DNA from 4 places in the Lactobacillus sp. UMNPBX15 genome. Region 2 is predicted to be linked to each of the others. Evidence: predicted binding sites of a transcription regulator. Region 2 holds the regulator's gene; each other region holds the start of a gene.
The links. Region 2 encodes NrdR, which represses ribonucleotide reductase genes. Its sites were predicted from a motif close to ACACNATATATNGTGT; they were not measured.
Positions count from the first base shown of each region.

Region 1: nrdJ (ribonucleoside-triphosphate reductase, adenosylcobalamin-dependent) is a predicted target of NrdR. The motif match lies at 1,832-1,847, and genes of this name have one in related genera.
Region 3: CP366_RS03045 (deoxynucleoside kinase) is a predicted target of NrdR. The motif match lies at 1,586-1,601, and genes of this name have one in related genera.
Region 4: nrdD (anaerobic ribonucleoside-triphosphate reductase) is a predicted target of NrdR. The motif match lies at 1,361-1,376, and genes of this name have one in related genera.

Region 1 covers NZ_PCYV01000023.1:8,058-11,727, forward strand. The annotation lists gene CP366_RS06590 (oligopeptide ABC transporter substrate-binding protein) at 1-1,643, shown strand, start outside; gene nrdJ (ribonucleoside-triphosphate reductase, adenosylcobalamin-dependent) at 1,918-3,670, shown strand, end outside.
Region 2 covers NZ_PCYV01000044.1:7,933-11,602, reverse strand. The annotation lists gene polA (DNA polymerase I) at 1-375, shown strand, start outside; gene mutM (DNA-formamidopyrimidine glycosylase) at 384-1,214, shown strand; gene coaE (dephospho-CoA kinase) at 1,211-1,813, shown strand; gene nrdR (transcriptional regulator NrdR) at 1,816-2,283, shown strand; gene CP366_RS09490 (replication initiation and membrane attachment family protein) at 2,286-3,620, shown strand; gene dnaI (primosomal protein DnaI) at 3,640-3,670, shown strand, end outside.
Region 3 covers NZ_PCYV01000006.1:59,911-63,580, reverse strand. The annotation lists gene CP366_RS03055 (hypothetical protein) at 1-79, opposite strand, end outside; gene CP366_RS03050 (deoxynucleoside kinase) at 193-879, opposite strand; gene CP366_RS03045 (deoxynucleoside kinase) at 897-1,544, opposite strand; gene nagB (glucosamine-6-phosphate deaminase) at 1,839-2,558, opposite strand; gene CP366_RS03035 (aldo/keto reductase) at 2,685-3,512, shown strand; gene CP366_RS03030 (ABC transporter permease) at 3,618-3,670, opposite strand, start outside.
Region 4 covers NZ_PCYV01000033.1:14,144-17,813, reverse strand. The annotation lists gene nrdD (anaerobic ribonucleoside-triphosphate reductase) at 1-1,320, opposite strand, end outside; gene CP366_RS08355 (hypothetical protein) at 1,494-2,777, opposite strand; gene asnB (asparagine synthase (glutamine-hydrolyzing)) at 2,799-3,670, opposite strand, start outside.

The DNA of each region.
Region 1 (3,670 bases), on a different contig from region 2:
ACAAGTTCAGTCAAACTGTTCCTGTGAAAAGTGTTAAAAAAGGTGGGACCTTAAATTACGCTATCGAGTCAGATAGTCCCTTCACTGGTATTTTCTTGCCAGAATTATCTGATACTGATACCGACTCCCAAGTTGCAGAACCAGGACAAGAAGGGTTATTCTCAGTCAACGATCAATACAAGATTAACAATAAAGGTGCTGCTACCTTTAAGCTTGACCGTAAAGCCAAGACCGTAACTATCGAGGTTAAGAAGGGTGTTAAGTGGTCAGACGGCAAGCAAGTTAATGCTAAAGACGTGGAATACGCTTATGAAATTATTGCTAATAAAGACTCCAAGTCACAACGTTATACCGATTCTCTTGCCGACATTGTTGGTTTAGCAGAATATCACGAAGGCAAGAGCAAGAAGATTTCTGGTATTGAGATGCCTGATGGCGAAAATGGCCGCAAGGTCGTAATTCACTTTAAACAAATGAAGCCTGGTATGCTTCAATCAGGTAACGGTTACTTCTGGGAATACGCTGAACCTTACCATTACTTAAAGGACGTACCATTCTCCAAGTTGATGTCTAGTGACAAGGTTAGAAAACAACCACTCTTCTACGGCCCATTCCGCGTAAGCAAGCTTGTTCGTGGTCAATCTGTCACTTGGGAACGTAACCCGCATTACTGGCGTGGTACACCAAACTTGGAAAAGGTATCCATGACAGTCATCGGTACCAACTCAGTTACTCAAGCCATCAAGAGTCACAAGTTCGACGTAGCTGGTGTCGTTAATACCCAATGGGAAGATGTTAAGAATGCCACTGACACTAACTTTATCGGCAAAGTGCCTCTATCTTATAGCTACTTAGGCTTTAAGGTAGGTAAATGGGACAAAAAGGCTGGCAAAAACGTTGAAAACAAGAATTCTAAGATGAATAATCCATCATTACGTAAAGCTATGGCTTATGCAATGAACGTTGATGCAGTCGCTAAACGTTACTACCACGGCTTGGCCTTCCGCGTTAACACTTTGATCCCTGAACAATTTGGTGATTATACTGACAAGTCAATCAAGGGTTACCCATACAACTTGAAGAAGGCTAACGAATTATTGGATAAAGCCGGCTACAAGAAGAAGGGTGAATACAGAGTTCAACCTAACGGCAAGAAGTTAGTAATTAACTTGGCTGTTAGAAACAACTCAACTACCGCTGAACCTGTTTGGAGAAACTACATCCAACAATGGAAGAAAGTTGGTTTGGATGTTAAATTTGTCGGCGGCCGTCTAATGGAATTCAACAACTGGGTACAAGCTGTCCAATCTGACGATCCAAGAATCGACGTCTTCGAAGGTGGTTGGTCACTTTCAAGTGAACCATCCCCTAACGACCTTTACAATGAAGCTGCACCATACAACTTTGCTCGTTTCGTTTCACCTAAGCAAACTAAGCTTTTGGCTGATATCGACTCAGAGAAGGCCTTCAATCCTACTTACCGTGCTAATGCCTTCAAGAAGTGGCAGAAGTGGATGTATGATGAAGCATACGTTGTGCCAACTACCAACCAATACTCAGTCACTGCTGTTAACAAGAAGGTCACTGGCTGGTCACTTAAGCCTAGTGCCAACACTTGGTTCACTGCAGGTTTCGTAAAATAATTTCTTGAACAATCCTTTTTCTATATTTTCTATAACAAATAAAATTTACTTTTTAACCCCTATCAATTAATCTCAAAATATTCAGTAGCAAATTTGTTGCTGAATATTTTTTTATTTTTCTCAACCCCTATTACTAACCTAAATTGTAGAATGCAAGTCCCTTTTATGTGAAAAATTTTTAATACATAACACAACATATTGTGGTATTATCATAAATGTATTCACAGATAATGTGTTTTGTGAAACAATAGTAACTTTTAGGAGTGAGTTTTTTATGCCTACCACAAGAATTAAGCTGGATCCTGACTTTATCGATTCAGTGAAACAAGAAGTTAAACCTCATTGGGGAGAATTAGGTTGGGTTACCTACAAGAGAACTTATGCCCGCTGGCTTCCTGACCAAAATAGAGCTGAGAATTGGGATGAAACTGTCAAACGAGTTATTGAAGGTAATATTAACCTTGATCCGCGCTTGCATGATAATCCTTCTGCAGAAGTAATTACGGAGTTAACTAATGAAGCACAAAAACTATTTCGTTTAGTCTATGGCTTAGCTGCTACTCCGTCTGGTCGTAATCTTTGGATTTCAGGTACTGATTATCAAAAGCGGAACGGTGATTCCTTAAATAACTGCTGGTTCATTGCAATTCGCCCACAAAAATACGGCGATAGCCACATTGTGCCTGCTTATCTTAATCCTGAGCAAAAAGCCGTTTCAATGCCTTTCTCCTTCTTATTTGACCAATTAATGAAGGGCGGCGGTGTTGGTTTTTCAGTGGTCAACGAAAATATCGCTCAAATTCCTTCCGTCGACAATAAAGTGGATTTAGCCGTAATCATCGACAAAAAGAGTCCATCTTACGAGGCATCCCTCAAGGTCGGTGCCATCGACAAAGACGAATGGGAAAAGCAAAGTGTACCTGACGACACAATTTATTACAAACTGCCTGACACCCGTGAAGGTTGGGTCTTAGCTAATGCCCGTTTAATCGACATGCACTTTAACGCCACTAATCCAGACCACAAAATCAAATTAGCACTCGATATCTCTGACATTCGTCCATATGGTGCTAAGATCCATGGCTTCGGTGGTACGGCTTCAGGCCCAATGCCTTTAGTTGAGATGCTTATTGATATCAACAACGTTATCAATGCTCGCGTTAATAGTAAGCTTACTGCCGTTGACGGCACTGATATTTGTAACTTGATTGGTAAAACAGTTGTTGCAGGCAATGTCCGTCGCTCTGCTGAACTTGCTCTTGGCTCTAGCGATAATCAAGACTTTATTAAGATGAAGCAAGATAAGGAAAAACTTTATCATCACCGCTGGGCTTCTAACAACAGTGTCGCAATTAACTCTAAATTTAATAATTATGGCCCAATTGCTGACGGAATTTTGCATAACGGTGAACCAGGAATCGTCAATCTTGATCTTTCACGCAATTATGGCCGAATCGCTGATGGTTATCAGGCCGGCATTGACGACAGCGTTGAAGGCACCAACCCTTGTGGTGAGATTTCTCTAGCTAATGGTGAACCATGTAATTTGTTTGAGGTCTTCCCTTATGTAGCGGAACAAGAAGGCTGGGACCTCAAGGAAGCCTTTGGCTTAGCTGCTCGCTACACCAAGCGAGTTACCTTCAGTCCCTATGATTGGGAAATTTCACGCGAAATCATCCATAAAAATCGCCGAATCGGGGTTTCAATGTCAGGAATTCAAGACTGGCTTTTAAATGATCTCGGTCACAGAGTTGTAACTGGCTTTGAGGATGCAGTTGATCAAGAAAATGGGCAAAAGATCAAGAAGCCAATCTATGACCCTCAAGCGGTTAAGATGGTTGACAGCCTTTACCAAGCTGTAGTTGACGCAGACAAGACCTACAGCAAGGAATTAGGCTGCAATGAATCAATTAAGCACACCACAGTTAAACCTTCAGGTACGGTAGCGAAATTGGCTGGAGTCAGCGAAGGAATGCACTTCCACTATGCTGGTTACTTGATTCAACGGATTCGTTTCCAAGCTAGCG
Region 2 (3,670 bases):
GCAGTACAAGAAGCACGTGACAAGGGCTATGCCGAAACAATCATGCACCGTCGCAGATACTTGCCAGATATTCACGCTAAGAAGTACACCGTGCGTGCCTTTGCTGAAAGAACTTCTATTAATTCACCAATTCAAGGTTCAGCTGCCGATATTATTAAAATTGCAATGATTAACATGCAAAAGAAGTTAGATGAACTACATTTGAAGACTAAAATGGTAGTGCAGGTACACGATGAATTGATTTTTGATGTACCAAAAGATGAGCTAGAAACAATTAAAAAGATTGTGCCTGAAGTAATGCAATCAGCTGTTAAGTTGGACGTGCCATTGATTGCTGATTCTGGCTGGGGACACAATTGGTATGATGCAAAGTAGGTGATAAAATGCCTGAAATGCCTGAAGTTGAAACAGTTCGAAGAACGCTGCTTCCTTTAGTTAAGGGAAAAACTATTAAAAAAGTGATTTTGTGGTATCCAAAAATTGTAGCGACTGATCATGAAAAATTTTTATCTGAATTGCCTGGTAAAAAGATTATCGATATTGATCGCTACGCCAAGTATTTGCTTATTCGCTTGAGTGATAATTTAACGATTGTTTCTCATTTGCGAATGGAAGGAAAGTATCATTTAACTGCGTCTGATGCGCCTAAGGATAAACACGATCACGTTGAGTTTGTTTTTACTGATGGAACAGCGTTGCGTTATAATGATGTGCGCAAATTTGGGCGGATGCAGCTAATTTTAACTGGCACCGAAAGACAAACTACAGGGATTGGTAAGCTTGGAGTAGAACCAAATAGTTCTAAATTTACTTCAGAATATTTAATCAATGGCTTAAAGCGTAAGAAGAAAAATATCAAAAACACTTTGCTTGATCAATCAGTAGTAGCTGGTCTAGGTAATATTTATGTTGATGAGGTTCTTTGGCGAACCAAGATTCATCCTTTAAGTCAGGCCAATAAAATTCCTGTGGAAAAAGTATCTGAATTACATGATCAGATCAATAAAATTATTGCCGAAGCAATTAAGCTGCAAGGTACTACAGTTCATTCCTTTTTGAATGCGAATGGACAAGTCGGTGGCTTTCAAAGTAAATTGCAAGTTTACGGTCATGTAGGTGAGCCCTGCCCAGTTTGTGGTACTAAATTTGAAAAAATTAAGGTTAATGGTCGGGGAACCACTTTTTGTCCTCATTGTCAGGTGATTTATAAATGAGTTATGTCTTAGCATTAACAGGTGGAATTGCCACCGGTAAAAGTACTGCTGATGATTTTTTTAAAAAGAAAAACATTCCGATTATTGACTGTGATCAAGTTGCCCACGAACTGATGAAACCGGGCAATGCATCTTGGCAAGTGATTAAAGATCATTTTGGGGTAGAATATTTAAATTCAGACCAAACAATAAATCGTAAAAAATTAGGGCAATTAGTTTTTAGTAATAAAAGAGCCTTGTCTGAATTAAATCAGTTGACGCATCCGTTAATTTTCGATAAAACAGTAGCAAAGATAAAAGAATATCAGAATTTTGCTCTTGTTATTTTAGATGCACCAGTGTATTTTGAAGCGGGATTGGATAAAAAACATGTAGCTAATGGAGTTTTAGTGATTACCCTTCCTGAGCAATTACAGATTGAACGTTTAAAAAAGCGTAATAATCTATCTGACGAGGAAGCAAGAATGCGGATTAATAGTCAGATGCCATTAGCTGAAAAAGAAAAAATGGCCGATTTTGTAGTGGCAAATACTGGTACAATAAAAGAACTAGAGAATAAACTAGCACAATTATTGGTAAAGATTAGAGAAGAGGGATAACTATGGAATGTCCAAATTGTCATCAAAATGCTTCTCGCGTTATTGATTCGCGGCCTAGTGATGAAAACCGGGCTATTAGACGGCGCAGAGAATGTGAAAATTGTGGTTTTCGCTTTACTACTTTTGAACGAGTGGAAACTGCTCCTTTGTTGGTAGTAAAAAATGATGGTACCCGTGAACCATTCAGTCGAAAGAAAATTTTGCACGGAGTAATGGCAGCCGGACAAAAACGGCCAATCAGTAGTGAACAATTTGAGCAATTGGTTGATCGTGTCGAAAATAAGGTAAGAAAACAAGGCGTTAGTGAAATTTCATCTAAGAAGATTGGTCAGTATGTCATGGATGATTTGGCTAATTTGGATGACGTAGCTTATATTCGCTTTGCTTCAATTTACCGTGAGTTCAAGGATATGTCTAGCTTTATGAAGACAATGGAAGATATGATGGCCAAAAAAGGAAAGGGTAATTAGTCATGTTTGCAACGTCTGATCCTAAGCATCTTTATTATGTAGCCAACAAGATTACCCTTTTTCCAGAGAATGAGAAAATCTTGATTAAATTGTATCAGCCTTTGGTTGGCGCGGTGGCAATTGCCTTGTATCAGACTTTAATCAATGACTATGATCCATATGGTATTGTTTCTGATGCAAAGGGAATTTATTCACTACAGGAGCAACTTGATTGTAGTTTAAAAGATATGTTTCATTCTTTGCATAAACTGGAAGCCGTAGGTTTAGTGCAAACTTTTTTAGCGGATAATGTCTTCAATAATATCATTGTTTTTAAGTTATTACAGGTTCCTAGTGCAGACAAATTTTTTGCAACACCACTGCTAGCAAGTTTGTTGAAAGAAAAAGTTGGCAGCCCAACCTTTCATGACTTGAGTCATGCTTTTGCTAAGGAAGCAAAACTGCGTGAAAAGCCAATCAAGAATGCGCGCGATGTCTCAGCCAACTTTTTTGATGTTTTTCGCTTGCCAGGGGATGAAGCAATTAATCCATCTAATGAGGTAGTAGAAGCTGCGCAGGAAAATAAAGCGCCTGAGGTAGAAACTGCTGAAATTAATGCCCAGGATCCAATTGATTGGGATCTGATTAAAGATCAATATAATGTCTATCAAATTCCAGCTCAAGAAGTAGAAATTAAAAAGAACCAAATTCGGGGCTTAATACAGACATATAATTTATCGGAACAGGAATTTGTGGATGAGACTGTTCCCTGTTTGCATGGTACACATAAATTAAACATGCATGAAATTAGTAATACCATAGCAGAAAATTATAAACGATTGCATACTAGGGAAAACATTCAAAAACAAATTGAAGAAGGCAAAAAGCGCGCTATTGCGACTATCAAAGGTTTGGACGCTAATGATAGAAAATTGTTACTCGAAGCTAATGAAAATTCCCCATCTGAATTTTTATACAAATTAAAAACTGAAAAGGGTGGAATTGTAGCTCCAGGCGAAAACTATATTATTAATCAGCTGCACACGCAGTATGGCTTGCCGGAAGATTTGATTAATATTTTGATTCATACCTGTTTGACCTACGATACTGTTGTAACTTCTAATCGTGCTTATCGAATAGCTAATGATTGGCTGCAAGGTGGTATTAGTACTGGGGTACAAGCTCTTGAATATGTGAAGAAGCGTAAAGCCGATATTCTTAAAAAGAAAAATCGACAGTCATATCGACAAAATAAGCGAGTCGAAAAAGGTACCGATTGGAGCAAGAAAAAGGCTAAAAATGAAGGTATGTCAACAGAACAGCTGAAGGATATCTTTAAGGATCTGAAAAATAAGTAAATAGAGGGTAGGTGAAATAATGGAAGCAATTGGTGATTTGCTTAAAAAAA
Region 3 (3,670 bases), on a different contig from region 2:
TGATTGCGACAATGCCCAAAATTAAGCAAACTATGATAAGTGGGAAAAACCATTGTCCACCGGTTACGGTTGATAACATAAAAACTCCTCCTTTAAACACATTTTTTCAAATTATACAAAAATAAAGCGAAAAATTCACTGTAAACAAAAAATCATTCAAAATGCATTCGTACGCAAATTGAATGTTTTTATTTATGCTTCAATTTGAATATCGGTAGGCTTTTCCCAATCTTCAGGTAATTTGCCCATCTCTTTTAATTTGTCAGTGATTTGATCCAAGACTATTTGCTTATCAGCTGGATTAGCCATGAAGTCTAATTTATCACCGTCAATTTCCATTTTAGGTGAGTAATCGTAGTTCTCATACCAAGGCTTGTAATAACGAAGCAGACGCTTGTAATAGTCCTCTAAAGTTGAATCATAACTTAACTGTTCATAGGGACGGCCACGTTTTTGAATTCGTTTGATCATCGTATCATAAGAAACATTAATGTGAACGAGCAAGTCAGGATTCTTCTTAGGCATCCGTTTTAGTTCGCTCATCATATTGTGCAATAACTCATAGTAAGTATCGACTTCTTCAGAAGTAGCACGGCCGATATCAGCGTTCATTTGGAAGAATAAGGCGTCTTCATAGATAGAACGATCTAAGACGTTATTATCTTCAGTGAGCGCGTCTTTAATGCTGTGGAAGCGTGTGTTCAAGAAATATACTTGCAATAAGAATGCATATTTTTTAGGGTCAGCGTAAAAAAGTGGCAAAACTGGATTGTCATCAACACTTTCATAGAAAGGCTTAGTCCCTAAATATTTAGATAAAATACCTGTTAAACTGGATTTACCGGCTCCAATTGGCCCGCTTAAAACAATAACTGTCATCACGTTCCTTCTTTTTCTTATAAGTTGCCGATTTCATGCAACTTTTCATCAATTTCTTTAAGTACTTCTTTTTGTGCATCCATGTTGGTAACAAAATCAAGTTTGTCGCCATTGATTTCTATCTTTGGTGAGGCATGATAATTTTCATACCATGGTTCGTAGTACTTTAAAAGTCTTGCGTAATAATCTTTCAAACCTGGATCAGTGCTGATTTGCTCAAATGAACGACCGCGCTTCTTGATTCGGTTAAGCATAGTATCAAGGGAGACATGAATGTAAATCAGTAAGTCAGGCTTCTTACTTGGATTGCCAGGAGTGTCTTCCATCATGTTGTCGAGTAAGTCATCGTAGATCTTGAACTCGGTTGGATCAGCGACCTTGCTATCGGCGTTCATCTTGAAAAACAGTGCATCTTCATAGATAGAACGATCGGAGACACTGTTTTTTTCTTGAATTGCTTGATTGATCTGTGCTAAACGGTGGTTAAGGAGATAAGTGTTAAGCAAAAAAGTGTAACGCTTCATGTCCTTGTAGTATAAAGGCAATACGGGATTGTTATCAACGCCCTCATAGAATGCCTGAGTCCCTAAATGTTCAGCTAGAATACTGGTTAAACTGGATTTACCGGCTCCAATTGGCCCACTTAAAACAATAACTTGAATCACATTCTTTCTTAAATACCATATGTAGACAATTATTAAGTTTAATACGATATGTTGTGGCACACAAGTGATTTTTTGATTATGTTTCACATCTAAAAGTCAAGGGTAGAAATAAAAAATCGAATAGGAATGAAACATAATTCGATAAAAAACTGAATTATGTTTCATTTTTTATATAAAAATGAAATTTTGTGAAGTATATTTCATTGTAGATACAGGCTGCTAAATAAAAAAACTAGGTCTTCCACGATTGTAGAAAGCCTAGCTTTTTCTATGCTAATAATTAAATTATTGTTTTTAGTTCTTGTATTTGTCATCCAATTCTTGTGCAGCTGCTTCATCAACGATAACAGTTACATCTGGGTGCTTTTGTAAAATTGATGCAGGAACTTCTTCAGTAATAGGTCCTTCGATCATTTCTTTGATAGCTTTAGCTTTCTTTTCACCAAAAGCCATCAAAACAATCTTCTTAGATTGCATAATATTAGCAGTACCCATGCAGATGGCACTCTTTGGCACTTCATCGATACTGTCAAAGAAGCGAGCATTAGCCTTGATAGTATTTTCGGTTAACTTAACTTCATGAGTGCCGATGTTGAATGGAGTGCCTGGTTCGTTAAAGGCAATGTGACCATTGCGGCCGATTCCTAATAGTTGAATGTCGATAGGATTGTCTTTGATAATTTGATCATATTCTTTACAAAAAGCATCAACGTCTTTTGCCATACCGTCAGGAACGTAAGTCTTCTTAAATGGCTTCTTGTCAAATAAATGCTTTTGCATGAAGTAGTGGTAGCTTTGAGGATTATCTGGGGTTAAACCAACGTATTCATCGAGGTTAATGCTGGTAAGATTTTCACAGTTAAGATCGCTTTTTACCCAGTTTTGGTAAAGTGTTTCAGGGGTTGAGCCGGTTGCCAAACCTAAGACTTTAGCACCGTTCTTGATTCCTTTTTCAAAAATTTCAAATGCTTTTGCTCCACCTTGAATTTTATTTTCGGTAACAATAACTTTCATAATTAAGACCTCCTCATTTACCGGTCTAGTCCATTATAAAATGGAATAGACCATTTTGTCAATTGGTTGATAAAAATAATTACGAATCAATTATGTTAAAATTTGAACATAAGGAAGTGAACGAGGATGAATTTTGAAAAACTAACAGGTTTAGGAATTGGTAGCTGGGGTTTGGGTGAAGATCCTAAAAAGAAAAAAGATGAAATAGCAGCTATTCGCTATGGCCTTGATCATGGCCTGAGTGTAATTGATACAGCCGAAATGTATGGGGATGGCCAAAGCGAAGAGCTAATTGGTGAAGCGATTAAAGGATATGATCGCGAAAAATTATTTTTGATTTCAAAATTCTACCCCTATCATGCAACGCCAAAACTAGAACGTCAGAGTCTAGAAGCCAGTCTAAAACGCCTTGGAACAGATCATCTGGATCTTTATCTATTACACTGGCGGGGCAGTCACCGCTTGTCTGATACGATCCGCGGCTTACAAGCATTACAAAAAGATGGCTTGATCCGTTATTGGGGTGTATCCAACTTTGATACGGCTGATATGCAGGAGCTTTTTACAGTGCCAGGTGGAGAAGAATGCTTTGCTAATGAAGACTTATACAATATCAGTGAACGTGGGACAGAATTTGATCTGCAAGCTTGGCAAGAAGAGCACGGTGTAAACTTTATTGGGTATTCACCATTTAATTCAGGCAAGGGCAACACAATTCGAATTACGCGTAATTTGAAAATTGTTGCACGTGATCATGACGTTACGCCTCATCAGATAATGCTAGCTTGGACGATGCGCAATGGCAATGTTTTAACGATTCCTAAGGCAAGTAGTGTAGAACACATGAAGGAAAATATTGCAACACAAAAGATTAAACTTACAGATGATGAGCTTAGATTGCTTAACAGTGATTTTCCAATGCCAACTGAGAAAACGCCGTTAGCTGTTATTTAGTACAAGATATAGTAAGATTATCACATATAAGTGCTATATCTTGTGGATAACTATGTGGACATGTGTAAAATAAAAGGCTGTTTCATGTGAAACAGCCTTTTTTTCTTATTTCGATTTGATGTAGTTAACCCCATCTGCGGCAGGTGCAACTGACTTGC
Region 4 (3,670 bases), on a different contig from region 2:
GAAGATTTCCCAGAATAACTTCTTATCGCCATGACTCTCCATGGCAATTCTTGGCAAGTTAACAGTTACAACACCCAAGTTCATTCTGCCCGAGTTAACTTCCTTACCATTTTCATCCTTCCAGCCTTGTAAGAATGAACGACAGCCCATTGGAGCCTTGAAAGAACCTGTAATTTTCTTGATCGTATCATACATTAAAACGTCTGGATACATCCGCTTAGTTGAACATTGAATAGCCAGTTGTTTAACATCGTAGTTAGGGTCCCCTGGATGTAAGTTCAAGCCCTTCTTAATGGTGAAAACTAATTTAGGGAAAATTGCGGTTCTGCGTTCTCTACCCAATCCTTTAATTCTGATACGCAAGATATCTTTTTGAATTTCTTTTTCAATCCAAGAAGTACCTAAACCAAAACCTAAAGTAGTAAATGGCGTTTGTCCTTGGCTAGAGAACATGGTATTAATCTCATATTCCAAGCCTTGCATGGCATCGTAAATGTCCTTCTTAGTTTGACTCTTAGCATATTCTTCCAGCTTTTCAGGATCATCAATAAACTTGCCAGCATCCTTTAAATGCTTTTGGTAGTTTTTCTCTGCAAAAGGAGCCAACACTTCATCAGCTCGATCAAAAGAACAGCCACCATATTGACTAGAAGCTACATTAGTAATAATTTGCGTAACTTGATGTGTAGCCACATTGATTGAGTTAGGACTAGTCATATAGGCATTTCCAATCTTGAAGCCATTAGTTAGCATATCCTTAAAGTCAATCAAACAGCAGTTAGTCATTGGTGAAAGTGGTGTGTAATCCAAGTCATGCCAGTGAATATCACCGCGCAAGTGGGCTTTAGCAATGTGCTCAGGCATCATGGTCAAACCAACTGTTTTACCAACGGTCCCGGCAGTTAAATCACGTTGAGTACTGAAGACCTCACTATCTTTGTTGGCATTCTCGTTAACAATCGTTGGGTCACCATTAACCATTCGCTTTAACCGTGCACGAGTATCGGTTTGTTTAATCCATTCCTCTTCATCGTGCTTGCGGTATTGCACATAAGCTTTAGCTTCATCCAAATAACCCAACTCATTTAGGCTATCTCTAAAAGCAACTGCTACATCTTGTGCATTTACTTCATCAGCAGCATCTAGTTTAGCCACAATTTTTTCAATTACAGCAGGTGCTACATTATCTAAATCTAGGTTATGCAAAACCATGTTGAGTTTAAAAATTGCGAACGGATACTTTGACCCATCACGTTTAACAAAAGTTTTAGGCGTATTAAATTTTGTTACATTTTGTTGGTTAAATTCTTCTTTTAGCATTTCAATCACTCCAAATATCGTGTCTTTATCATAGCACAAAGCACAACATCTTGTATTATGTTCAAATATAGATGAATATATCTTGTATTAACCAAAAGACCATTAAATTGGGAAATGATTCAGCTAAAATTTTTTAGAAAAAAAGAGAGGCATTTTTTACCTCTCAATTTAAACTATTTGTTTAATTTTTTATTTTCTTCGTCAAAGATCTTACCCTTATTAACTTCATAGTAAGTCTTGTAACGTTTGAAGTAGTTATGGAACATGTACTTCATCAATAACCAGCGCTTGAAGTTTCTATCCTTGTCATAAAAGACAGTAGTACCATAGCGGCCCTCACGAATAAGTTCGTCAGCAGTCGTCTTATAGTCGTTGTCATAAGCATAATTATTGAAGATCTTCTTAGGCACGCCTAACCAAAGCTTGTATTTAGATTCAAGCTTATTACCATAAACTGTTTCCTTATCTTTCAAGGCATCTTCAACATAGTCATCAATGTACCATTTAGCCAAGTTGTAACCATTCAAAGTTACGTAGAAGCTAGAACGTCCCTGACGTAAGTTGATTTCGAAGAACTTGAATTCACCATCACGTGGATCATATTTGATATCAAAGTTGGCCATACCAGTGTAGTTCAACTTTTCAAGGAATTGTTGTACTTCTTCGTACAATTTTTCATTGTACTCAGGCAAAATCGCCATGTAATTACCAATTGATTGTGGAGTTGGGTCTTCCAATAATGGGTGCCCTAAACACATCATTTTTACTTGGTGGTTCTTATCAACATAAGCATTCAAGGTCCGCATGTTAGAATCATCACCAGGAATAAAGTCTTGCAAAATAAGGTCAGCGTTGTAGCCATGAGTATAAATCTTAGTTACGATATCCTTAAATTCAGCCTTATCTTGAATGGCAAAAGTCTTCTTCCGACCTTCAAATTGACACTTCAACCATGAAACTGGATCTTCCGGCTTTAATTCCACTGGGAAATCAAATGGGACATCCTCGTACTTACCTGACTTGTAGTCATCCATCGTAATGATCTTAGTCTTAGGGTAAGGCAAGCCATATTCTTCCGCAATTTCATAAAAGCCTTCCTTAGAGATTAATTTTTCAAGTAAGTCATATTTTATGTAAGGAACGATAAAGACCTTTTTCAATTCATCTTGGTGCTTAGAAAGCAACTCAGCATAGCCATCACCACAAGCAATCAAGATAACTGGCTCCTCGTGATTCTTGTATTCTTCCATCTTTTTGTGCATCACGTCCATAAAAGTAGGATCGCTACTAAAGCCATGATGCAATTCAACGTCCACAATGCTTGAATAACGAGTAGCAGCAAGTTGAACGTCAGCTAAGGCCTTCACTTTAATGCCATATGCTTCATTAAATGAACGTGCCATACCATACACGTTGATATCACTACCGAGTAAGATCGGCGTAAATTTTTTACTCATCCTCAAAAAATCTCCCTAGAATTATAGTAATTTACCCTGTGAAATTAGCTTAGCAACTTCAGGTTGCACGTGTTGATATTTCTTAACTGTGTTTTCGTAATCAACAAAGAACAACTTGTACCAAACAAGGAAGGTGTAGATAGTCCAGATTTGACGTCTATGTGAGCCATCACCTTCATAGTTGTCGTCAAGTAACTTGATAATCTTCTTTTGGTCAAAAATATCATTGACAAATTCTTCTTCAAAAAGAGCATGAACTTGTTTGTAAAAACGTGGTTCCTTCAACCATTGCTTAATTGGAGTTGGGAAGCCAAGCTTAGGTCTCTTAGCCCACTCATCTGGTAAAACTTTTTCTGAAGCTTTACGCAAAGCATACTTAGTATCATGACGGTTAACTAAGTACTTAGTTGGGATTGAGTTAGCTAATTCTGCAATCTTTTTATCAAGGTATGGTACACGAACTTCCAATGAGTGAGCCATTGAAATCTTGTCAGCCTTTTGTTCAATGTCATTAAGCATGAAGTGGTGCAAGTCAATATATTGCATCTGCTTAACATTGTCAATACCCTTAACCTTCTTGAAGTCCTTTTGATAGATACCGTTCACGGTTAACTTATTGCGGTAAGTAGGCTGCAAAATGCTGTTAGCATCCTTAGAAGTGAAGATAGTTGGATAATCCATATCATAGATCACTGATTGACCAACATAAAATTCACTTGGCTCAGCCAAGTTGGTGTACATATGTACCTTACCTGGGAAATTAGGCATTCTCTTAATCTTATGTGCCAACTTCACGCGCTTCTTTTCAGGCAACTTCTTAAGTTCTGAAGTAAAGACCTTAATAATATCATTGTGCGTGTGCATCCCGTAGTTCACATAACCGGCAAACAATT